2 linked regions of the Candidatus Scalindua japonica genome follow. Each later gene encodes a partner of the first gene's protein in a complex. Links are inferred from orthologs where the notes say so. Each region holds a gene or a part of one and is shown in the gene's direction. Other genes may lie near its edges.

Evidence for each region.
Region 2: the proteins of accB (region 1) and accD are in contact, whole or in part, in a solved structure (PDB 8UXZ), measured with the Escherichia coli proteins. The link is inferred for Candidatus Scalindua japonica from one-to-one orthologs.

Annotation. Positions count from the first base shown.
Region 1 is NZ_BAOS01000045.1:29,884-41,808, forward strand. What follows is about bases 3,813-6,765. They hold accB (acetyl-CoA carboxylase biotin carboxyl carrier protein), read left to right. Parts: upstream 3,813-5,037; coding sequence 5,038-5,493; downstream 5,494-6,765. Other genes in these bases: SCALIN_RS20325 (tetratricopeptide repeat protein), read left to right, coding at 3,813-4,507; SCALIN_RS20330 (TIGR00725 family protein), read left to right, coding at 4,507-5,034; accC (acetyl-CoA carboxylase biotin carboxylase subunit), read left to right, coding at 5,820-6,765. Outside these bases: SCALIN_RS20310 (VWA domain-containing protein), read left to right, coding at 1-708; SCALIN_RS20315 (aldehyde dehydrogenase family protein), read left to right, coding at 1,058-2,521; more of SCALIN_RS20325, read left to right, coding at 2,975-3,812; more of accC, read left to right, coding at 6,766-7,166; SCALIN_RS20345 (multiheme c-type cytochrome), read left to right, coding at 7,532-8,278; SCALIN_RS20350 (hypothetical protein), read left to right, coding at 8,412-9,518; SCALIN_RS20355 (formate dehydrogenase subunit gamma), read left to right, coding at 9,511-10,419; SCALIN_RS20360 (sigma-54-dependent transcriptional regulator), read left to right, coding at 10,478-11,854. UniProt on the Escherichia coli protein: This protein is a component of the acetyl coenzyme A carboxylase complex; first, biotin carboxylase catalyzes the carboxylation of the carrier protein and then the transcarboxylase transfers the carboxyl group to form malonyl-CoA.
Region 2 is NZ_BAOS01000027.1:85,759-97,603, reverse strand. The notes cover bases 3,730-6,602. They hold accD (acetyl-CoA carboxylase, carboxyltransferase subunit beta), read left to right. Parts: upstream 3,730-4,690; coding sequence 4,691-5,515; downstream 5,516-6,602. Other genes in these bases: SCALIN_RS13865 (Lcl C-terminal domain-containing protein), read right to left, coding at 6,303-6,602; SCALIN_RS13870 (GIY-YIG nuclease family protein), read left to right, coding at 5,754-6,038; rpe (ribulose-phosphate 3-epimerase), read left to right, coding at 3,952-4,644; SCALIN_RS13890 (phosphoglycerate kinase), read left to right, coding at 3,730-3,920. Outside these bases: SCALIN_RS13905 (hypothetical protein), read right to left, coding at 146-364; SCALIN_RS13900 (CsgG/HfaB family protein), read right to left, coding at 655-1,287; gap (type I glyceraldehyde-3-phosphate dehydrogenase), read left to right, coding at 1,707-2,708; more of SCALIN_RS13890, read left to right, coding at 2,724-3,729; more of SCALIN_RS13865, read right to left, coding at 6,603-6,881; tRNA lysidine(34) synthetase TilS, read right to left, coding at 7,091-8,563; SCALIN_RS13855 (hypothetical protein), read left to right, coding at 8,692-8,883; SCALIN_RS13850 (coiled-coil domain-containing protein), read left to right, coding at 8,901-9,704; SCALIN_RS13845 (TerB family tellurite resistance protein), read left to right, coding at 9,743-10,471; SCALIN_RS13840 (hypothetical protein), read left to right, coding at 10,488-11,078; murC (UDP-N-acetylmuramate--L-alanine ligase), read right to left, coding at 11,141-11,845.

The DNA of each region.
Region 1 (11,925 bases):
AGTATGCTGGCGGAGGATGTAAAACCTAACAGACTGCAAAGGGCAAAAATTGAGATGGAAAACTTGATTAAGGGCCTTGAGAATGATTATTTGGGTCTGGTAGTATTTGCAGGACGGGCATTTTCCATGCTTCCTTATCTGACAACAGATTATGATAGCATTTATTTGAGAATTTTGCGTATGATTAATGAGAACTACGCGCGTTTTGTCCCGTACGGTACAAATGTTGGAAATGCTCTACTTGTTGCAATTGAGTCGTTCAGCAAGGAGGAGAGAGAGAAGGTAATTATCTTTCTTACTGACGGAGAGGAGCAGTTGGCAGTTAGAAGCCAGGTGGCGGAAGCGGTAAAGATGCTTATGGAGAGGAAGGATATCTCGGTTTATTTGATAGGAATTGGAGACCTGCAGGAGTATTCTCCAATCCCTAAAAAGGACAAAAATGGACATACAATTGGTTACGAGCTTGATATAGAGGATAATACGATTATGACAAGGCCTGATCCTGAATTATTACAGGAAATTGCGGATGTAACCGGTGGTAGATATATCCATGATGCGACTGGAGATGAGCTTAAGGGTATTTTTGAGGGAGTTATAGCGGAACATAGAAAAGTTTTAGGGGTAAAGACCAGAAATACCGTTAAAGATATTTCGCAATACTTTCTAGGTGGTGTGTTGATTTTTCTCGTATTTTTTTTGTTGTTGTAAGGCGAGGTGTTCTTTACGATAATCGTTTGCCTGTTATAACGCTTTGATGTTTTCTCTTTTATACTCATAATTCTTTACTTTTCTCAGGCCGACTCCTCAGTAGATAAGTTCAACGAGTTTCTCCTTCCGTGTTTACTGATAATGTTATTAAAATAATCTGGAAATTTTTCATATTCTATGACATATTTGACTATATACAATGGCGCTGGTATAGTGCGATAAGAGGTTTCCGCTTTTATTTTGAAAATGACAAGTTGGATAGATCAAAATCTGACTGTCAAATAATCCGTCAGGTAAGAATGTTTCCGCTAAAGTATAGTGTGACTAATTAATTGAGAGGGTGAATAATATGGTTTCAAAAGAGGATATACAAATAAAACCTGGAAAATTGTTTATTAATGGCAAATGGGTAGATTCTGTTTCAGGTAAAACTTTTGATGTCTTAAATCCCGCAACGGAAGAGGTATTAACATCTGTTGCCGAGGGAGATAAGGCAGATATTGATCTAGCTGTTTCCGCTGCTCGTAAGGCCTTTGAAAAAGGGCCATGGAAAAAAATGGATGCACGTGAAAGAGGTAAGATTTTGTTAAAAATCATGGAATTGATAGAAAAGAATAAGGATGAATTGGCCCTGCTTGAAACTATGGACAATGGTAAGCCAATCAGTGAAACAACGAATGCTGATCTCCCACTTGTGATTGACTGTTTGTTGTATTATGCGGGATGGGCTGACAAAATCCATGGTGAGACAATTCCGGTGAGAGGAGAGTACTTTAATTATACCACGAGAGAACCTGTTGGTGTTGTGGGACAGATAGTACCATGGAACTTCCCCCTTCTAATGGCTGCCTGGAAGATAGCGCCCGCTCTGGCCTGTGGCAACACAGTGGTTTTTAAGCCTGCTGAACAGACGCCATTAACTGTATTGAGGCTAGGTGAGATTTGCCAGGAGGCAGGATTGCCGGATGGAGTTCTGAATATTGTGCCAGGTTATGGTCCTACGGCAGGAGCGGCCCTTGCTGAGCATATGGATGTTGATAAGATTGCTTTTACTGGTGAAAATGCTACTGGACAAATCATAATGCGGGCTGCATCAAAGAATTTGAAACGAATTTCACTGGAGTTAGGTGGAAAGTCTCCAAATATTGTATTTGCAGATTCCGATATTGATAGTGCCGTTGCCGGCGCTATGACCGGTATATTCTTTAATCAGGGTGAAGTTTGTTGTGCCGGTTCCCGATTGTTTATCGAAAAGAGTATTCATGATGAATTTGTAGAAAAGTTATCAGATAAAACTGCTGGTATGCGTGTTGGTGACCCGGTAGATGCCGACACTCAGATGGGCGCGCAGGTTTCTAAAGAACAGTTTGATAAGATATTAGGTTATATCGATGCTGGAAAACAGGAGGGAGCAAAACTGGTAACAGGCGGTGAACGATGTGGTGAAAGAGGGTATTTTATTAAGCCTACTATCTTTGACGCGGTTGATAACAATATGAAGATAGCGAGAGAAGAAATTTTCGGACCAGTTGTTTCGACAATCAGTTTTGATGATATTGATGAAATGGTAAGGCAGAGTAATCTATCGATATTCGGCCTGGCTGCTGCTGTCTGGACAAAGGATATAAAAAAGGCACACAGGCTCGCCAGAGATTTGAAGGCTGGTACAATATGGATCAATACTTATAATGCTTTTGATGCTGCATCGCCTTTTGGTGGCTTTAAACAGAGTGGTTTTGGTAGAGAGCTGGGTGTTCATGCTTTAGAGTTGTATACACAGGTAAAAAGTGTGTGGATAAACCTTGGCAGCTAAACGTTTGTTAAATAACTTAGTAACATGAAGTTTGATTATAGGTATTGGTTTAGAATGAGATATGCTTTTTGGTTATATTCAGAACCCTAGCTGCGCTGCATGGGTATTTTCAAGGTTAGCCGAGGGCTTTAAACCAACTTTTTAATCAATATGGTTTTGTTTGATAGAGATGGAAAAGCTTTAATTTGTGGTACTTACAATACTGGTAACAGCAATTTCTGTAAAAATTTATATTGAGTTTTTTTTCTAATTTGATATAAGAGTTGTTTCACAGGTCTTTTATAATATGCAGATTTTTTATTTAGAGACCGGACAAATACATCCCACACTGAAAAACTACAACGTATTGGTTTATAGCTATACGTAGGCCATGATTTGTAGTAAGTCATTTCTTTTTCTAGTATTAGACTAAGACAATCAGGATAAAAAGCACAAATTAAGATAGTGGTAACAATGAAAACAAAACGCATAGTTCAGATATTGGTTATTTTTTTATTTTTTGTTCTTCCAAAAAACATTCTTTTTAGTGCTGATGGCCATAGTTATTATTATAATCTTGGCATTTCTCATTACGAGAAAGGTAATATAGATGATGCTATTTTAGCATGGGAAAAAGCTGTCTTAGTTAATCCGGCATTTGTAGAAGCATACTATAACCTTGGGAATGTCTACGAGGAAAAAGGGTTGTTGATGAAAGCTATCTCTTCCTGGGAAAAGGTTTTAGAACTTACTCCTTCTGATATTGATGTCTATTTTAATATTGGGGTAGCATATACTAGACAGGGTATGTACACTGAGGCGAAAGATGTATTCAAATATGGAGTAAAAGTTGACCCTGATGATCCGGAAATTCACTATTTACTTGGTATTGTATTTATGAATATCGGTGAATTGGATAATGCAATCAAAGAATTAAAAAATACTTTGATATTACGTCGTGACCATGCAGGGGCCTGCTATATTCTGGGAAATGCTTATTATGACAAGAATATGTTGGATGCCGCACTTGCATCGTATAGAGATGCGATTAAGATAAACAATAAATATTCTGATGCTTACAATAATATAGGTTCAATTTTATTTGATAAGGGTCTGTTTGATGATGCTATAACTGCATGGAAAAATGCAATTGAGATTGATCCTGACTTTATAGATGCTTATTTTAACCTTGGGAACGCTTATGATAAAAAGGGGATGTTTTACGAGTCGGTTTCTGTCTGGAGAAAGGCTCTTGAAATAAATCCGGACATGTTGGACACTCGCTATAATCTCGGTATTGTTTACTCTGAAAATAAGATGTATAGAGAAGCAATCAGCGAATTCAAGCAAATTTTAACATCAAACCCTGATGATATAGATACCCTTGTTAGTTTAGGTCTTGCTTACAAAAACTGGGGGCTGATTAATAAGGCAATTTATAAGTATAAAAAAGTTCTTGGCATTCAACCTGATAACGTTTCTGCTCTAAATAATCTTGGGCTTATTCACATTCAGAAGGGGCAATATGATAAGGCTATTTCACTATTTTGGAAGTTAAGACGGATTAATCCGGATTATCTGGAAGGGCTATATAACCTTGGATTGGCATTTTACTTTAAGGATGATCTTGATAAGGCGATTTATACATGGGAGGAGTTGGCAAGTATTGATCCTGCTTATGGGAATATACATAATGATTTGTCTGTATCTTATAAAAAGAAAGGTTCGTTCCGTGACTCAATAGCTGAACATGAAAAAGCGCTTGAAGAGCTAGGTAAACGTGATAAGGGTTTTTCAATTGTGCTTCCTGCTTGTGCAAAGGAGAAAAATATGCTAGTAGTGAATAGGAGAAAGTTGTTGCCAGCGGTAACAATTGGCTTGACTCAGGAAGAAGCGGTAAGGCTTGCAAAGGTACTTGGAGAGAGTAATGTGGAAATTGGTTTTTGTCTGGAACTTCTTGCTGATATCGATTTTGTGATGCTGGAAGATAAAATTGCAAATAAATAATGTCAAAAAAAATTTGTATATCCGTGATAGGAAGTGGTAGTGGTGATGATTTGTTAAGTCCTCAAATTTCTAAAATTGCGAACGAAGTGGGACGGGAGATAGCAAGTCGAGGTGCGGTTCTGATATGTGGCGGTCTGGGTGGAGTGATGGCTGAAGCGGCTAAAGGTGCTAAAGAAATAGGTGGCCTTACGATTGGGATTTTGCCGGATGAAGATCCTGGCAGTGCAAATCCTTTTATCGATATTGCGTTACCGACAGGTTTGGGTTTTGCGAGGAATGTTCTGGTTGCATATTCCGGGGATGCTATAATTGCGGTAAGTGGCAGATTAGGCACTCTTACCGAGATCAGTTATGCTCTTATAAAAAAGAAACCTGTAATTGGGATTCAGACTTGGAATTTAGAACAGTTATCTGGTAGAATGTCTGCCTTCGAAGAACTGGTTTATAGGGACAGTGTTATAAGGTGTGAAAATGCGAAGGAAGCAGTGGATAGGGCCTTTGCTATCATAGAAAATAAAGAGAATTGATAAATGGAACTAATTGAAAAAGTAAAAAAATTAATTTCGTTGATGAATGAAAATGGTCTTGCTGAAATGGAGGTTGAGGAAGAGGCAACCAAGATACGTTTAAAAAGGAACAGCATGGATTCTATACAAACGAGTATTCAATTGCCTGATGTTAAATCTTCATTGCAGGAAGGTGCAACTAAATATCTAACATCACAGGATGAATCAAATACTTCTGAGGTCGTAGCTCCAATGGTTGGAACATTTTACACTAGTGCTCCTGGTGCCGGACCTTATGTAGATATTGGAGATGAAGTTGGAGAAGAGACCGTTGTTTGTATCGTTGAGGCGATGAAGATCATGAACGAAGTTAAAGCAGAGACAAAAGGAAAAATTGTTGAGATCCTGGTGGAAAATGGCACTGCTGTTGAATATGGACAGCCTCTTTTTAGTGTTGAGCCATCTGGAGAAGAAAACTAGTTGTACTTAGGGCAATCTTTTTTAACTGTATAAAATGACAAGAGATTGACTTGGCGGGTGAAGGATTGTGTTGTATGACTCCGGCTTACTTTACCGTTTGTGTTGTCTTGCGATTTCTTGAGTGCGGTCAAACCTCTGAGTTTGCCTTGCATCGTAATGTGCGATAGTAACAATAATAATATTTTTATGGGTCGCGCTGGTATAATCAAGTGCGAGTTTTTCTCATAATTTGGCTTTGCGTTGATAAAAAAATTAACCAAAATAAAATTATAGATTTTATATTCTACTATGAAGAAGGTGGAAATCAGGAGGGTTTTGCATAGCTTATGTTTTCCAGGATATTGGTCGCAAATAGGGGTGAAATAGCTTTACGGATAATAAGAACCTGTAAAGAACTTGGTATTGAAACGGTTGCCGTTTACTCAAAGGCTGATAAAGATGCCTTGTATCTGCAATCTGCGGATGCGCATGTTTGTATCGGTCCTGGGGAATCTGCAGAAAGTTATTTAAATATTCCAAGTATTATAAGTGCTGCAGAGATCACGGATATAGAGGCTATACATCCGGGATACGGCTTTTTGGCTGAAAATAGTCACTTTGCTGAAGTTTGTGAATCGTCTAATATTGTATTTATTGGACCGAATTCAGGGGTAATGAATAAAATGGGTGATAAAACCCTTGCAAGGAATATAGCAATTGAGAATAAGATACCTGTAATTCCAGGTAGTGACTCTACTATAAACGACCAGCAGCAGGCTCTGGAGGTAGCACACAAAATTGGCTATCCTGTTTTGATAAAAGCTTCATTCGGTGGCGGTGGCCGAGGTATGAGGGTTGCTCATAATGATATCAGTCTGGTCAATGCTCTTGCGGTTGCACAGCGTGAAGCTAAAGTGGCTTTTAACGACTCTTCTATTTATATTGAGAAATACATAGAGCCTTCGCGGCATATTGAAGTCCAGATAGTTGCTGATAAATATGGTAATGTAGTGCATCTGGGAGAGAGGGATTGCTCAATTCAAAGAAGGCATCAGAAGTTAGTGGAGCAGGCTCCATCGCCAAATTTAGCAGATCAATTGCGTGAAGATATATGTAAATCTGCCATAAAGCTTGCAAAAGCAGTTAGTTATACAAATGTTGGGACAGTGGAATTCCTGGTTGACTCGGAGGGAAAATTTTATTTCATTGAAATGAACACCAGGCTTCAAGTTGAACATCCAGTGACGGAAATGATTACTGGGATCGATTTGGTTAAAGAGCAAATCAGGATTGCCTATGGCGAGAGATTAAACTTGCGGCAGAAGAAGATAAAAAGCGAAGGGGTTGCAATAGAGTGCAGGATAAATGCGGAAGACCCTGATAATGGGTTTAGGCCATATGCCGGTAAAATTACAATGTGCAGTGTCCCTGGGGGTAAGGGTGTCAGGGTTGACTCACACGTTTATGCCGGATACGAGGTGCCACCGTATTATGATTCATTATTAGGCAAATTGATAGTTCATCAAAAAGAAAGGGAAGAGGCTATTGCCTGTATGAAGAGGGCGTTAAGTGAATACAGGATTGAAGGAATTAAGACGACGATACCTCTTCACTTAAAGGTTATTTCAGATTCAAGGTTTGCAACTGGCGATGTTGATACACATTTTGTTGAAAATCTCATAGATGAGAAATAGGAATTTGGAAAATACTTGCTAAACCTGTTCAAAGAAGATTAATGAATAGGTTTGGTGTCTAATTAATACATGGATTTAGCAATGATTTATTAGTGTTTTAAACACTGTAGGACTAAAAAAAGATTGTTATTTATAGCGTCTTGAGTGTGTCATTATCTATCGATAAAAAGTATTTATAAAATTTGCTTTTTGACTGGGTTCTTTATAAAATGTATCTAATAGTTTTTTCTTGACACACTAAAATGGTCTTGATAAAATTCCACACTTCTTGCCTTTATGTGTTATGTGGTTTTAAGTGTTAATTGTCATGGCAAGAGTATTAATTATTACAGCATAATTTAAGATATTGAGAAGGGGGTTACAATATGTTTGGCCGAAATTTAAGTAGATTTTTTCTGATGTCCGCAGCTATTACATTGTCACTTGTGATCGTTTGTAGTGGCCAGGGCTTTGCAGGAAAAAAACAGAAGTGGAAGTTCATGAGTAACTCAGGTTGCAAGTGCCATATGTCTAAAGGTTGCTTTGAAGGTGAAGAGTATAAGAAGATGAAAAATCAGCATTACAACACCTTCCAAAGGTTGGAAACTGACGAAGATAAGAGTAATCCTGAGTGTCTGAAATGTCACGCTACCGGGTTGGGAATGAAGATTAAGAAAGGCAAGTCAAAGCAGGGTAGTAAGGATTTTATTGAAAATGTTGGTTGCGAAGCGTGTCACGGCCCTGGTGAAGGTTACATTAAAGTAAAGAAAAATTACATGAACAAGGGTAAGGATGCCTTCAAGGATCTGTTGAAAAATGATCCTATGGCTGCCAGGAAGGCTCAATATGATGCAGGGATGATTGTTGCGGGAATCAACACTAAAACAATACAAGAACAATGCCTGCAGTGCCACTGGGATACTCCTGATGCTAAAAATAAATGTCCTAAGTGCGAAGGTAAGAAAAATAGTGAAGGTCAGGATAGGTTGTTCACTAAAAATTACATTAAACGGGATGATCACAGAGACCATGACGCTATAGATGACGTTGCGCCTAAAGCGGATAAAAAGAAGTGGAAGGGTTATTTGGAACAGGATCCATGGTTTAAGACAAAGCCACCTAATGCTAAATAATTATTGTCTCGTGTTTTGCTTTTGTAAATGGTTTGTAAATTAAAGCTTCACATTCGTAGCTTTTTTATAAATAGCGACATTAACAAGTGTTTTTCTGCTCCCCTCTCTCTCTTTCTGGGAGAGGGGAGATTGAATGTGGGGCCTGCTGTTAGGATATGCTGCTGAAGTTAGAGTTCGCCCACAATATAAGTACTATCTTTCTTTAAACATAAGAGGAGGAAATCATAAAGTGGTATCATTGTCAAAGTCAACGTTAAGGGTATCTAAAGATAGTAAAATTCGTAAGCTTGTTGTATTAATATGTTTCGTTTCATGTCTTGTTTTCATATCTTCAATTTCATCAATAAATAACGCTTTTGCTCAAGAAAATAGTGACTGTATGGAGTGCCATACAGATCCATCGGCGGTAGATTCTAAGGTAAGGGTGGATCACGTAACCGGTGAAGTAGAATTTGTATCAATGGTTGTTGATGAAAAAGAATACCATGCATCAGCTCACGGTGGTGAGGATTTCTACTGTATCGACTGTCATGCAGATTTAGAGGATACAGAAGGGGAACATTATCCTAATTTGAAACCGGTGGATTGTGTGACGTTCTGTCATGATGACCCTGCTGCAACATTTCTTGAGGGTAGTCATGCGAGTTTAATGCAGGAAAAAGGAGTTCAGCTGCCTACCTGTAAGTATTGTCATACAGGTCAAAAGTCTAAGATGAATACTCCTCGGGCTGATAATCTGGAGCATAGGGGAGACACTATAGAAAAATGCGGAGGATGCCACGAGAGTTATTATAGATCATATCGCAATAACCTCCACGGTCAAGTTACTGCAATGGGGCATTTGGGCACAGATATAGCAACATGTGTCGATTGTCACGGGCAGCATACCATACTTAATTCGTCAGACCCGGAGTCTACATTAGGACCGGAGAATGCAAAGGAGACGTGTGGTAAGTGTCATCCTGGGGCTGGGGACAGTTTTGTTAAGCATGTCGCGCATCCTGGATACAAAGATATTGGATATTATAAGTCTGCATTGGTAGCTCTTAAGAACATCAGGAAGGACCCCGGGGAAATCAAAGCAATCGTGAAGAGCCCGCAGACATTACTAACCGTGCTATTTCTGGCTTATGTGGGTCTTTTAGTGGTAACGTTTATACAGTTTGGTACTCATATGCTTTTCTCGTGGCTGGCATCAATACTAGACGATCGAAAGGAGGGGGGTGCTGATCATGGCTAATAGCACTACAACGTTAATGCGATTTGGTAAATTTCATAGATTTGGCCATACGCTAACAATAATAAGCTTTTTTGGGTTAGTGCTGACAGGTATGCCGTTGGTGTTTAAGGATTACGCATGGGCTCAATGGTTGTACGGCCTGATGGGAGGTTATCCTACGGCTGGTAATATTCATAGGATATGTGCGCTTATTACTTTTTTTGCGGCATTTCTTCATTTTGCATATCTTGCCTTTGAGACATTAATAAGGAAGGATAAGGGTATCTTCTGGGGGCCGGACTCTCTTTTGATACAACCAAAGGATGTGTTGCATATATTGGGAGATATCTTGTGGTTTTTCAGGCTGGCGAAAAGGCCGAAGTTTGAAAGATATATTTATTGGGAAAAATTTGAATATCTTTCGCTAATGTGGGGTACGTTGGTTATGGCGGTTACGGGTTTTGCTCTCTGGTTTCCTGTGCAAACAGCGAATCTGGTGCCTGCCAGCATTGCGACATATGTTGATATCCCAAGTATAGCACTGGTTGCTCATAGATACGAAGCGTTGCTGGCGGCAGGTTTTATCTTTTCAATTCATTTCCTGCATACACACATGCTTCCTGAAAATATTCCAACAGATGAGGCAATGTTTACCGGTAAAATTGATGAGGCGCATGTTAAGCATGAAAGAGGTGCTTATTATGAAAGAATGAAGGAAGAGGGTCAGTTAGAGAGTCTGAGGGTTCCGGCATCTTCTGCCGGTGCAAAATTTGTTTCCAGGTTAATGGGAGTTCCGCTTCTTGCTGTTGGGTTGCTGATGGTAGGGTTTATGCTGTCATCCGTAGTATGTTCTCTGGCATATCTTTTTGTGGAATTAACTAAAAACCTCCATTTTGATATATTTAGTATATTTGCTTTTTGATAATATAGAATGCTGTTTTCCTTCTTTTTTTTGAGGATGATTCTGGGTGATTAGTAGGGTGTTAATAACAGATGACGAAGAGCGTACGATTCGCAATATAAAGGTTATATTTGATGAGCTCGAAAATATCGAGATTGTTAAAGCGCAAGACCTGACTTCTATTGTGGATTTTGTTGAGCGTGAAAAACTTCATTTAATTATTACAGACCTGAGAGTGCCAAAGATGGGCAGGCTGGAATTTCTTAAACAGATTAAGTCTATGGATACTGAGCTGCCTGTGATTGTTGTTACTGGAGATGATTCCATTGAGACAGCTGTAGAATCGATGAAAGAGGGTGCGTTTGATTATATTGTAAGGCCGTTTGAAGGTGAATCTCTGTCTGTTGCTGTTGATAAAGCGCTTAAAATGAGATCTCTTGCTATGGAAAACAGATATCTTCGTAAAGAGTTGGAATCTCATTACAATTTCGGCAATATTATAGGTAATTCGCCAAAAATACTGGAGGTTCTTTTGCTTGCAGGAGACGTTTCCCGGACTGATTCAACTGTGTTTATTTGCGGAGAAAGTGGCACCGGGAAAGAGCTGGTAGCCCGGGCAATTCACTTTAATAGTTTGAGGAAAGGTGGCCCGTTGATATCGATTAACTGTGCCGCGTTACCTGAAACATTGCTGGAAAGCGAGTTATTCGGTTTTGAAAAGGGCGCATTTACTGGTGCAGAGCAATGCAAAAAGGGACGATTTGAACTGGCTAATAGTGGGACGTTGTTTCTTGATGAAATCTCGGAGATGAACCCTATTGTGCAGGCCAAGGTACTGAGATTGATAGAAGAGCGTGAATTAGAAAGGCTGGGCGGATCAGAAACTATAAAAGTAGATGTAAGGATAATTTGTGCCAGCAATAAAAATCTTGAAGAATATGTTAAAAATGGTCAATTCAGGGAAGACTTATACTATAGATTAAATGTGTTTCCCATAGAGATGCCACCCCTCAGGGAAAGACCTGAGGATGTTTTACAGTTGGCGCGGAGCTTTGTCTCTCAGTTTTCTGAGAAGATGGGCAAGTTGTCTCTTCGGATGTCTAAGAATGTTGAAAACCTATTGATTTCTAGCAAATGGGACGGTAATGTAAGGGAGCTGAGGAATTGTATTGAAAGGGCTGTTATATTGTGTAAGGGGGATATTATTACAGAGGATCATCTTCCTGTTTCGTTAGTTAAGGAGTCTATTTCAAGTTGTGGGCATAGTAAGGATAAGTCATGTCAGATGATGAATATTGATTTGCCGCCAGAGGGTATTTCAATAGACGAGTTGGAAAAACATCTGGTTTTGCAGGCATTGAAAAAAAGCAAGAATAATAAAACTAAGGCGGCTAAATTGTTGGGGCTTAGCAGAGGAACATTTAGATATCGGCTTGAAAAATATGCTAATAACTGATAATAAATAATTTGACATTCAATCTTTTCTTTGGTAGTTTGCTGACAGATTGAAGTAATGATTTGGTAGAA
Region 2 (11,845 bases), on another replicon or contig:
GTACGGCAAAGCCCGATTACGCTGTGACAGCACACGGGAGGGTGAGGCTTGAAGTAACGGAGATGAAGGCTCCGGCCACATTTACCCCCGTACTCATCTAGTTTCTTTTCTGTAAAAAATACCGTACTGGAAAATTACTAATTTTTTATTTTTTATTATCTTTTCCTCCCAATATCATCTTATTGTATAGTTTGAATTTTTTAACTTCACTTTTGAGTGCCCTGCTCAATACCATCAGTGCGACTTCGCTATCCGATCTTCTCCTATAATACGGAGAGTCTTCTGCTTTTCTTAACTCCTGAATCATCTCTTTGATGTTTTCGTCCCTTTTTTCGTTATAATATATCTGTAAACAGTTACTCATGTCTTGCCTTTCGTAAAATCGATTAAATCTATTCAAGTTACATCAAATTACTTTAAATCTATTCGCATTGTCTAACAGACGTGGCGTCGGTTGTCAAGAAAAAAAATACAATATTTTGTATGTTTATTAATTATATTTACAATATATAGTAAACAAATTGCCGGAAAAATGTCAGTTTGTTGTAGACAAACCGTTTATAGTTTTTTGTACAAGAAGGTATGGTTTTTTATTGAGAGAATTCAATGGTAATTTACATTGGCCTCGACGGATAGAATAGCCTGGCGGATTTATTAGTTTAATTTTATCTTAAGCGTTTCAAAAGTTTCTGATATAAGCCTAGACGACAAAACCCTTTCATTGTCGTCTATAGAGCTTCCCTTAATCTTAACAGCCCAAATTGTTTCATTTGTAGTTACATCCACACATTTTACCGTAAATGAGACTTTTGTCACTAATGGCGATAAGAATATCCCGGAAGTTTTTGTCTTGTAGGAAACACCAAAACCCTCAACTCTGCCAATGACAATGGCATCAACACCCAATTGTTTTCCCAGGTCCAAATAGCTTTGCGTGAGTAAAAAATCTTCTATTTTAAGATTTTTTGATTCCAGGTCTTCCTCCACAGCCTTTCTATTAACAACAACATATCTATCCAATTTTACCAGTTCTCTTGCAATCATGCTTGCAAGAACCGTCCCTGCATTTGGAGATATGGAGGTGTTTGAAAAAAACAAGGATTTTTCTTCATGATCTACGTTTGTTTGGAACATAATTACCGCTATTTTTTGAATCTCATCATGAGGAAAATTTTCGTTAATATCAACCTCTGAAACCTTCTCTATTGCGGCACAGCTTGAAACAAGAAAGAAGACTACTACCGCATATTGCTTCATAATAATTTGCAGATTTGAAAGTTTTTCCATAATAAAGGTCCAATTATAAAAGCATTTCGCATTCAATTCAATAAGGTTGTTGTTTATAAACTCCTCATAGTCAATAGGTGTTCTTGGTTATAAACCATTGTTTTTCCTGCCTTTGTCATAGGGTAAAAACTCTTGACAAATTATAGCAGTGTGTTAGAATTTTACCTCTTTGTTGTACTCATATCCATAAGTATTTCCTCAATTTATAGAATACTTATTATTTTGAAAAAGCAGTCGAAGCATTTTACATTAATTGGAAAATCCCTTCTGAAAGCAGGGTAAAACTGCTTTTCAAATAAGGCATCTCAATAAAGCCACAACCTGCTGGAATTTTATGAATTTTCTAATCTAGAGAATAAATTGGCTTTGAATTATGAAGTAAAACTATCTATTATATTGGATTGAAAGGAATTTAAATAATGGCAATAAAAGTAGGAATAAATGGTTTTGGTAGAATAGGTCGTAATGTATTTAGAGTAATTGCAGAGAGGGAAGATATTGATGTGGTTGCCATAAATGATTTAGCTGACGCCAGGACGTTATCTCTGCTTTTGAAATATGATTCAGTCCATGGAAAATTTAACGGTGATATTGAGGCAAAAGAAGATACGATAGTTGTAAAGGGAAAAGAGGTAACACTGACAAAGGAGAAAGACCCTGCCAACCTTCCATGGAAACGCTTAGAAGTTGATATAGCGATAGAATCTACGGGAATATTTACAAAGAGGGCAGATTGTGTAAAACATCTTGAGGCTGGAGCAAAAAAAGTAATCTTATCCGCACCCTCAAAAGACCAGCTTGACGCTACGATAGTTATGGGGATAAATGAAAATGACCTTCGTACAGAACATAAAATTGTTTCCAATGCCTCTTGCACTACAAATTGTCTTGCTCCCCTCGTAAAAGTAATTAATGACAACTTTCAATTAGAAAAAGGCCTTGTGACGACCATCCACGCTTATACGAATGACCAGAATGTTGCAGATATGATGCACAAGGATTTGAGAAGGGCGAGGGCCGCGGCCATTAACATTATTCCAACGACCACCGGCGCTGCCAAAGCCATTGGCGAGGTCATTCCGACACTTAAGGGAAAGCTTGACGGTATGGCAATGCGGGTGCCTGTTGCTAATGGTTCAGTAACTGATTTAGTGGCAATCGTGAAAAGGAATGTAAGTATAGAAGAGGTTAACAGCGCTTTAAAAGCAGCGGCAGACAGCAAATTGAATGGTATATTGGAATACTGCGAAGACCCCATTGTCTCTTCTGACATAATAGGCAATGAACATTCATGTATCCTGGATGCCATGTCTACATGTGTAATTGGTGGTAATTTGATAAAAGTAATAGGCTGGTACGATAACGAATGGGGTTATTCAAACCGTATGGTTGATCTTGTGAAACTTATCACAAAGGCTTAAAGGGGATCCTGTCAAATGAACAAACTTTTTATTAACGAACTTGACCTGAAAGGCAAGAAGGTATTTGTACGAGTGGATTATAATGTTCCCTTTGACGAGCAGGGGAATATTAGCGATGATGCCAGGATAAGGGCCACTTTGCCAACCATTAATTATTTACTTGATGAAGGAGCAAAAATAATTCTCGCTTCTCATCTTGGCAGACCAGGAGGAAAGGTCTCACTGGAATACAGTTTAAAGCCGGTCGCTAAAAGGCTTACCAGGCTTCTCAATAAGGAAGTGACCCTGGCAAAAGATTGCATTGGTCCTGATGTTAGAAAGCTGGCAGATGCGATGCAGCCTGAAGACATCTTGCTGCTTGAAAACCTCCGTTTTCATAAAGGAGAACGGGAAAATGATCCTGAGTTTGCCAAAGAATTGGCAAGTTTATGTGATGTGATGGTACAGGATGCATTTGGAAATTGTCACAGATCGCATGCCTCAATGGTTGGTATGAATAAGGAAGTGCCACAGTCGGCGGCAGGTTTTCTTGTGAAAAGAGAGATAGATTATTTTGAGAAGGCAGTCAATGCTCCGTCGAGGCCGGTAGTTGCTATAGTTGGAGGAGCAAAGGTTACGGACAAGATAAAAATAATAGAAAATCTGGTAAAAAAGGTTGATAAAATAATTATCGGTGGTGCAATGGCATTTCCTTTCCTTGCGGTTCATGGATATGGTGTTGGCAAGGCAACGATAGATGAAAATGTCGCAGTGAAGGTCCTCATGATAAATCAACTTGCCAAGGAGAGAGGTGTCAAAATATATTTGCCGGTGGACTTTGTGGCTGCAGAAAAATTTGACGGTAATGCGGAGACTAAGCTGGTTACTTTCCAGGAAGTTCCGGATGACTGGTTTGCTCTCGATATCGGGCCTGCAAGCACAAAGCTTTTTTCTGAAGCCATGCAAAATGCAAAGACTATACTATGGAATGGCCCCATGGGGGCATTTGAAATTGACGCATTCAGTAGGGGCACGTATGCAATGGTGGAGGCAGTTGTAACTGCTTATGCGTTGACCATTGTAGGGGGAGGAGATACGGACCTTGCGTTTCACAGAATGGGAGAATCATACAAAGTATCATTTATATCCACCGGTGGCGGCGCCTTCCTGGAGCTATTAGAAGGCAAAGAGTTGCCTGGAATAGCGGCGCTGACAGATAAGAAAGAGTCATGAATTAGCGAGCGAAAGGAACTAATGTTTTAATATGCAAATAAAAATATCTGCGTCAATACTTTCTGCCGATTCAACTCAGCTGGGTAATGAAATTAAGAGGGTAGAACAGGCTGGTGTTGACTTAATTCATATAGATGTTATGGATGGTCATTTTGTACCAAATATTACAATGGGGCCATTTATCGTTGAAGGAATAAAAAAAATTACCAACGTTCCCCTGGACATCCATCTCATGATTGAGAATCCGGATAAATATGTGGAGTCGTTTACACAGAAGACAGACAAGGATGATATCTTGACTTTTCATATCGAGGCAACAGATGATCCTTTGAGTGTTATCAATTTAATTAAAAACAGGGGACTAAAAGCAGGAATTGCCATTAACCCTGATACCCAGGGACAGGTTGTTGAAAAACTACTTGGAGCGATAGACATGCTTCTTGTAATGACAGTATATCCGGGGTTTTCAGGTCAGGCATTCAAGAAATATGTATGTGAAAAAATTAAAAAATTGAGGGAAATTGCTCCTGAAAATCTTGATATTGAGGTGGATGGCGGTATAAAACCGGAAACTATTGCTGATGCGGCATCTGCCGGTGCAAATGTTTTCGCCGCTGCAACCTCTATATTTGGTAAGGATGACTATAAAGACGCAATAGAAGCCCTCCGTAAAGAAGCAAATGAGAACTCTTATCAGTTTATGAAAAGCGGAGGCTCTCTTTAGCCGGAAATACAAACGTTTTAATAGAAATGTTGTGGGAGATAAATAATTGTTCTTTAGAAAGAAAAAAAATATACCTGACGGATTATGGCAAAGGTGCGATGGGTGTAAAAGCGTAGTTTATAAAAAAAAGGTGGAAGAGAAACATAATGTTTGTCCGGAATGTAATCATCACTTCAGGATCACAACAAAAGAGCGAATAGATATCACACTGGATAAAGACAGTTTTGAAGAATACTGGAATGATATGGTGCCTGCTGATCCCTTGAAATTTAAGGACCGTATAAAATATAAAGATCGTGTTATAAGTGAACAGAAAAAAACAATGTTAAATGAAGCCGCAACGGTTGGGAAGGGCACTATTGATGGAAAGGATGTTATTTTTTGTGTTACGGATTCAAGCTTTATAATGGGGAGTATGGGGTCAGTAGTAGGAGAAAAAATTGCGAGAGCAGCAGAAATGGCATTGAAACTGAAATTGCCACTTATCATAGTCTCCGGTTCCGGAGGAGGAGCAAGAATGCATGAAGGCGCATTTTCTCTTATGCAAATGGCAAAGACATGTGCCGCTATCGCCAGGCTTCAAGATGCGGGATTACTTTTTATCTCTGTGCTTACTGATCCGACATTAGGAGGTGTCATGGCAAGCTTTGCTTCGCAAGGAGACATTATAATCGCAGAACCCGGTGCTCTTGTGGGATTTGCTGGCCCAAGAGTTATTAAAGAGACGATCAGAAAAACGCTTCCCAAAGGATTTCAATCTGCAGAATCGATGCTTAAGCATGGATTTATCGACATAATTGCTGGACGCGACCGATTAAAGTCGGAAATTTCAAAAATTCTGGATTATTGTAATTGTAACAGCAGTAGTTAAATTGTAATTGTTGATTTTCATGTTATAATGTTGTAATATTCTGCTTATAATAATCTAATGACAAATAAATTCCTCGGTAGCTCAATGGTAGAGTGGGTGGCTGTTAACCACTAGGCTGTAGGTTCGAATCCTACCCGAGGAGCCATCTTTCGCTAAAGCTACAGAGTGGCTATTGCCATTCTGTAGCTGACATTTCCCAATAACGGTAGTACCGGCTTTTGCTAATAAATTAAACAACATGCATTATTGTTATATTCTATTAAGCTTAAAGTCTCACATCTTTTATTCTGGCTCTACAAAAAATTTAAAAGCCAGAATAAAATTACATAACGAAGGAAAGGTGAAGAGCACTAAGCCACATTTGCCTTGGGAATTAGTGTGGTATGGTGCTTTCGAAACAGAGAAACAGTCGAAAAATTTTGAAAAATATTTGAAGTCTGGTTCGGGAAAAGCATTTGCATATAAAAGGCTAGTTTCTGTTGCTTTAGCAAAAGATATTACCAAGGGCAGAAAAACAGACTAAAGACTTTAATTAGAACTGGCAGTAAAAAAAAGAGTTGATCCAAAGGTACTCCGAAGGTCAAGAGCGTAGGATACCTACCCGAGGAGCATTTAAAAACCCACCTTAATGGTGGGTTTTTTCTTTTACCCTTTTTTTAATCTGAAGAACCGAGATTATAAATAGTAAGATAACACATAAACAACAATCTATACATTGATACATGTCCAACTTGCCTGATGCCAACACAAGTATTTTTCAAAATCAAGAATAACCGTCTGCTGAATATCAATTGAGTGAACGGACCGGACGAACATATCGGTTTTTGTAGCGCCAGCGTACGTTACCAAGGCTGAAGTAGACACTCCAGGTGCTACTGCCTCGTTTATCACCGGACCAGATACCCCACTGTTCCTTGTCAAAGATTGGATCTATATGGAGGGCATTCGTCTTGCCAGGTTCAAGCAGTGATGCTGCTTCCTCTATAGTAGGGAATCTCCAGTCGTTATAGCCTCCATACTTTCGGGTATTCAAATTCCTTATCCATGCTTTTGCTGCAACCCACTGCATATACTCTTTTGAACCCGACTGGAGCCACATAAGCCCCGTTGTATGATCTATTACCACATTGTCTCCTTTTATCGACTTTTTCTCGTAGCGGTGAATGATTGTGCTGTGTCCGTAAAATCCCCACTCATCAAATTTTCGTATATAAAGATTTGGCATTGACTGTACTTCAGAAACAGATAAATTCATGTAGGATGAACGCAAGGTTATTTTTTGTGGATTTGCTTCCTCTGCTTGTGTCACCCGGCCAGAAAGAAGAGCTAGTGATGTTATTAAGAAATATAGTAAATACTTTTTCATATTTGTTTTACCTCCATCCGGGAGCTGGTTATGTAAAAATACCAGAACTCTCCCAATAATATTTAAGAACTATGCCATCATCAAGGAATTCCTATTGGTCTACTACTTAATCCGGCTTCCATAAGAAAGAACGTCTGATATCGTTTTGATCTTCTTCTTTATGCCGCGTATGTTCATGGGTTTATCAAAAACCATACGAATATAAGCACTTATATATGAGTCGTTCTCTCCTCAAACTTCATCATTAATAATTTTGTTGTTTCCTCCGAAACCCGAATACGATCATCAATACGAAACCCCACTATCCACACTGGCTGTCCGTTCATCGTTACTAACGGGATAGCATCCCGGTCCATCACAGGAACTTTATTATCTATAAAAAAATCTTTTATTTTCTTAACCCCCTGAGAACCTAACGGCCAAAACTTATCTCCCTGCCTTCTCGTCCTGACTGTGAGCGGCATACTGACCTTATCAAAATCAACAGCTTCTTCTTTGCTTGTTTTCTTTTGTTTGAACTCTTCCAGGAAATTATTTTTGATCTCCCTGATCTCTGTTTTTACCTGATAATTCATATCAACAAGCTCTGTTTCTCCCGGAATTTTTATTTCAGTTTCGCTTAAAACAGGTCGTTCTTCCACATAAAATTTATTTCTGGAAAAGCACAACTCATTTTCCTCTCTCCTGATATTCAGGTACTCCTTAATCATATGGTTTATCTCTGTTTTTTTAGAATTAAGAAGGTTTAGAATATTTTTATAGTTTTTGTTGCCTATCTTCTTGAGAGGAATGTTTAACCGGATGATTACCTCTTTAACAATCATCTGTTGCAAAATCTGAGATGACTCTTTTAATTTATTTATATCCAATACTATTTTATCTATATGTGTCTCTGTTTTCGCCTCTCTATTTATTAATACGCTTTTGAATAAAACATTTGTTTCTTTTTCCAGGTAATCACAATTTTGTATTGCCGTTTCACCTAACGTAACCAGGGACTTTTTTATCTTTGGATTATAATTTTTTTCAAGGTGCGGAATAAGTTCCAGTCTGATCTTATTTCTTAATTTATCTTTTTCTATATTTGTCGAATCAACCCTGTAAGTAATATTTTTTTCCTCCAGATAAGCAATAATATCTTTACGGCATGTAAACAGCAGGGGACGAACAAGGTTAATGGTTGAAGTGGGTGTAAGTTTTCGTTTTGGTCTTATTCCACTTACGCCTGTAATACCGGTACCCCGGATTATTCTATGCAAAATTGTTTCGGCATTGTCATCGGCATTGTGACCAACCGCAATAACATTAGCACCCACACTTTTTGCCGCATTCTCAAAGAACTTATATCTCACATCCCGTGCAGTTTCTTCCAGTGACATCTTACGCTCCCGCGCTATTTCTCTAACGTCCCTTTTTTCTGCAATGAGTTGTATTTTGTATTTATCCGCAAGAGAACTTACAAACTGTCCATCTCCATCTGATTCTCTACCCCTGAGTGAATGGTTCAAATGTGCGATGAAAATTGTAGAATAAGGAGGATTTACACGCCTTACATTATAAATAAGGCTCAACAACGCAACAGAATCCGGTCCACCGGAAACACCTAATATGATTCTGTCCTTATCATTGAAAAGATTGAAATCTCTGATAACACCAGCAACCTGTTTTCTTAATTGCAACATGACAAAACTATATCCCTCCTGGTTAAGCAAGTCAAGAGTAGAAAATATTTGACATCGGTTGGATGTTAAGTAGAATTAACTTGTAGTTTTTTTCGGTATCCCACCTTTGTATTTAGATCATTATAATAATGGAAGATATAAAAAGCAGGCTTAAGTTATTAGAAACCGACCTGAAAAAGCTGGAAAGCAGGTTGAAAAAGGGGTTTGCAACAGGAACAACAAAAGACTGGGAGCACATTTTACACCAAACCAGAAAAATTGAAGAACTGGCAATCTCACAAATAGCAATTCTAAAACTCCAGGACATAAAAACCACATGATCATTAGGGGGGATGCTGTGAACAAAAAAAACTCTAAATACCTGTACATATTTACAATTCTTGTTATTTTTGCCGGATTATTTAACTCAGGATGTTTCCAATTAAATAAAAATTTTTTAAGAAAAGACAAAGATGAAAGCAACAAAAACAGAAATAATAAAAATAAAGAGGAAAGAATGGATGTGCTGGAAGAAAAAGTGGCAACTTTATCTTATAGCCTTGGAAGCCTGACAACGGAAAATTATGAATTAAAGAAAAAATTCAGTGAGCTGGAAGCTGTTAAGAAACAGTTAAATGAAGAATACTCACAAATAAAGGATAAACAGTCTACTCTCGAAAAAGCACAGGTATCGAATAACACCACGCGAAATCGATTAAAAAAAGAACTGGAAAAAACAAAACTTTCACTTGAAAAAATCAATAAACGTCTGGCTGAAATTGGATCAGAGAATAGCAACCTCAAGGCAAAACTGGAAATACTGGAAGCAACAAGTGAGACCGTGGCACGAACAGAAAACACTGTTGATACCGTCACAAAAATTAAAACAGAAAATAATAATACACAACAAAGCAGAAAAAGTCTGATAAAAGAAACACAAGAACAACGTAAATCATCTCTTGTCGAAGAGCTGCTGAACAAAGCAATTCATCTATATAGAGAAGAGAACTTTGAAAAAGCAATAGCAAAATGGGAAGAAGTCCTGGTGCTCGACCCCAGTAAACTGGAAGCAAAATTTAACATAGAAATTGCGCAGGACAGGATTAAAGAAAAACAGATACAGAAAGATTTAGAAAAAACCCATATCCAGAAAAACAGGTAATGGGAGATACGGCTGAATAGCTTGAAAGGACATTGACTTTGAAATGGAAAGGTAAAGCAATTGGTGCGGGCCTGGGATTTCTTTTTGGCGGCCCTTTTGGGGCAATCCTCGGCACAATGACAGGAGATTTTTTTGATAAGTCTCTAAAACAAACACCCATAGGAATGCCCTCAAGCAATCAGGAAAAGTCCTTAAATTTCATAACACATTTAGTTGGAATACTTGTATCGATTGCCAAAGCGGATGGACGTGTAAGTACACAGGAAATCAATGTTATTGAAAGGGCGTTTGTAAGTTTTGGGTTTCAGGGAGAAGACCTAAGTTTTATCAGAAATTTAATAAACCAGACTTCTCGAGTAGACTTGGATCTACGGGCAGTAAGCTACGAATTCAAACAGTATTCCAGTTATGAAGAGAGGCTCTCTTTATTGCGGATTGTCTATCTGGTTGCGTTTGCCGATAAGGTATTGCATCCAAACGAAGAGAGGATGATAAACGATATTATCAGTTTTGTAGAGATTAATGCAGACGATGCGTTCGAGATACGAGCAGAATTTTGCAGTGATAACGACAAACACTACCGAATTCTAAATGTTACCAGAAACTCTTCAATGGAAGATATTAAAAAATCGTACAGACATCTCTCCAAACAGTATCATCCGGATAGAGTCTCGCACCTGGGAGATGAATTTACCAGGCTTGCCAGTGATAAGTTTCAGATAATTAATAATGCCTACGAAGAGATAAAAAAGGAAAAAGGATTTTAATACGGAGGAACAATTAATGTTAAAAAGAACTCTTTTATTAGCTTTTATTACTACGGTATGTCTGATTGGCAAAACCGCCTATAGCATATCTCTTGATTTAACACCTGAACAGATAAATGAAGCAATTGAATATGGGAAAAAAAATAAACTGTTGAGCCCTACAAATTTTGCCAAGCCATGGGTTGTTCATCTTGATGATAAGGATGATTGGGCCACATTGTGGACACCTTATCACAATGTCGCTTTTAAAGCAAAGAAAGCAACGGTTGAAAAACGTGAACTATCTGAAGGGGAGATATTAAGGGCATTACATTTTAAAGATAGCCTGACTTTTGTCGTATCCGTTTTTGGTGAATACATGGAATTTGCAAAAGGCTATAATGCTATTCTCTATTCTGAAGATAAACCGATTTATCCGATGTTTTCATATTTTCCGGATTACGCAGAGCCTAGTCGCTTTTACCCGGAAGAACCGGCATTTGTGGCTGGATGTGTATATAAATTTCCGGTTGAAAACATAAACCAGAACTCTACATTAAAATTGTTAATTACGTCTCCGGATGGAAATGAGTTAGAGTTTCCTTTTGATCTGGTAAAAATAAAATAATTTATGAGGTACGCTTTTGTGCTTCATACCTGATACTGTCAATTATAATCTAAATTATATTCCTATAACGCTCTAAGAATAGCGTGACAAAAGTCCGTGAGTGAATCATCTCTTGCTCCCATAACAATTACGCAATTGTTTTGAGTTGCTCTCTTCTCAACTTCAGTTACAATGTCCTCTCTATCTGGAACAAAAAATGCGTTTTTACCTCTTTTTTTCAACTCTTTGATAATATCGCTCGAAGATATTTTTTTATTTGCCGTTCCACCCGCATAAAAAATTTCCGGCATAAACAATACATCGGTCGGTAATAACTTTCCGGCAAAGGCAGCGATTAGTTCTTCTTTCATAAATTCTGTTGGACCATAACCATGCGGTTGAAACACTATTATTAAACGTTCACTGATTAGCCTTACGGCATCAATTGCCGCCTGAACTTTTTTCGGGTTATGCGCATAATCATCTATGACTTTTATTCCGTTTTTCTCACCAACAACGTCCATTCTTCTTTTAGTGCCTTTAAACGTTTTCAATGCTTGCTTTATCTCTGTATCCGAGACACCCTCTGCCTGTGCTGCGGCAATAGCGGCAAGTGCGTTATGAACGTTATATAGACCCGGAATATTTATCTCAAAATCACTCTCTTTTATCTTAAATCTTGAACCAAAAGCGTTGCAGGAAATTTCAGAAGCAATGATATCTGATACACTATCTTCACCAAACTTGAGGACTTTTTTAGAGTTATTGTTAATTTTTATTTGATGAGC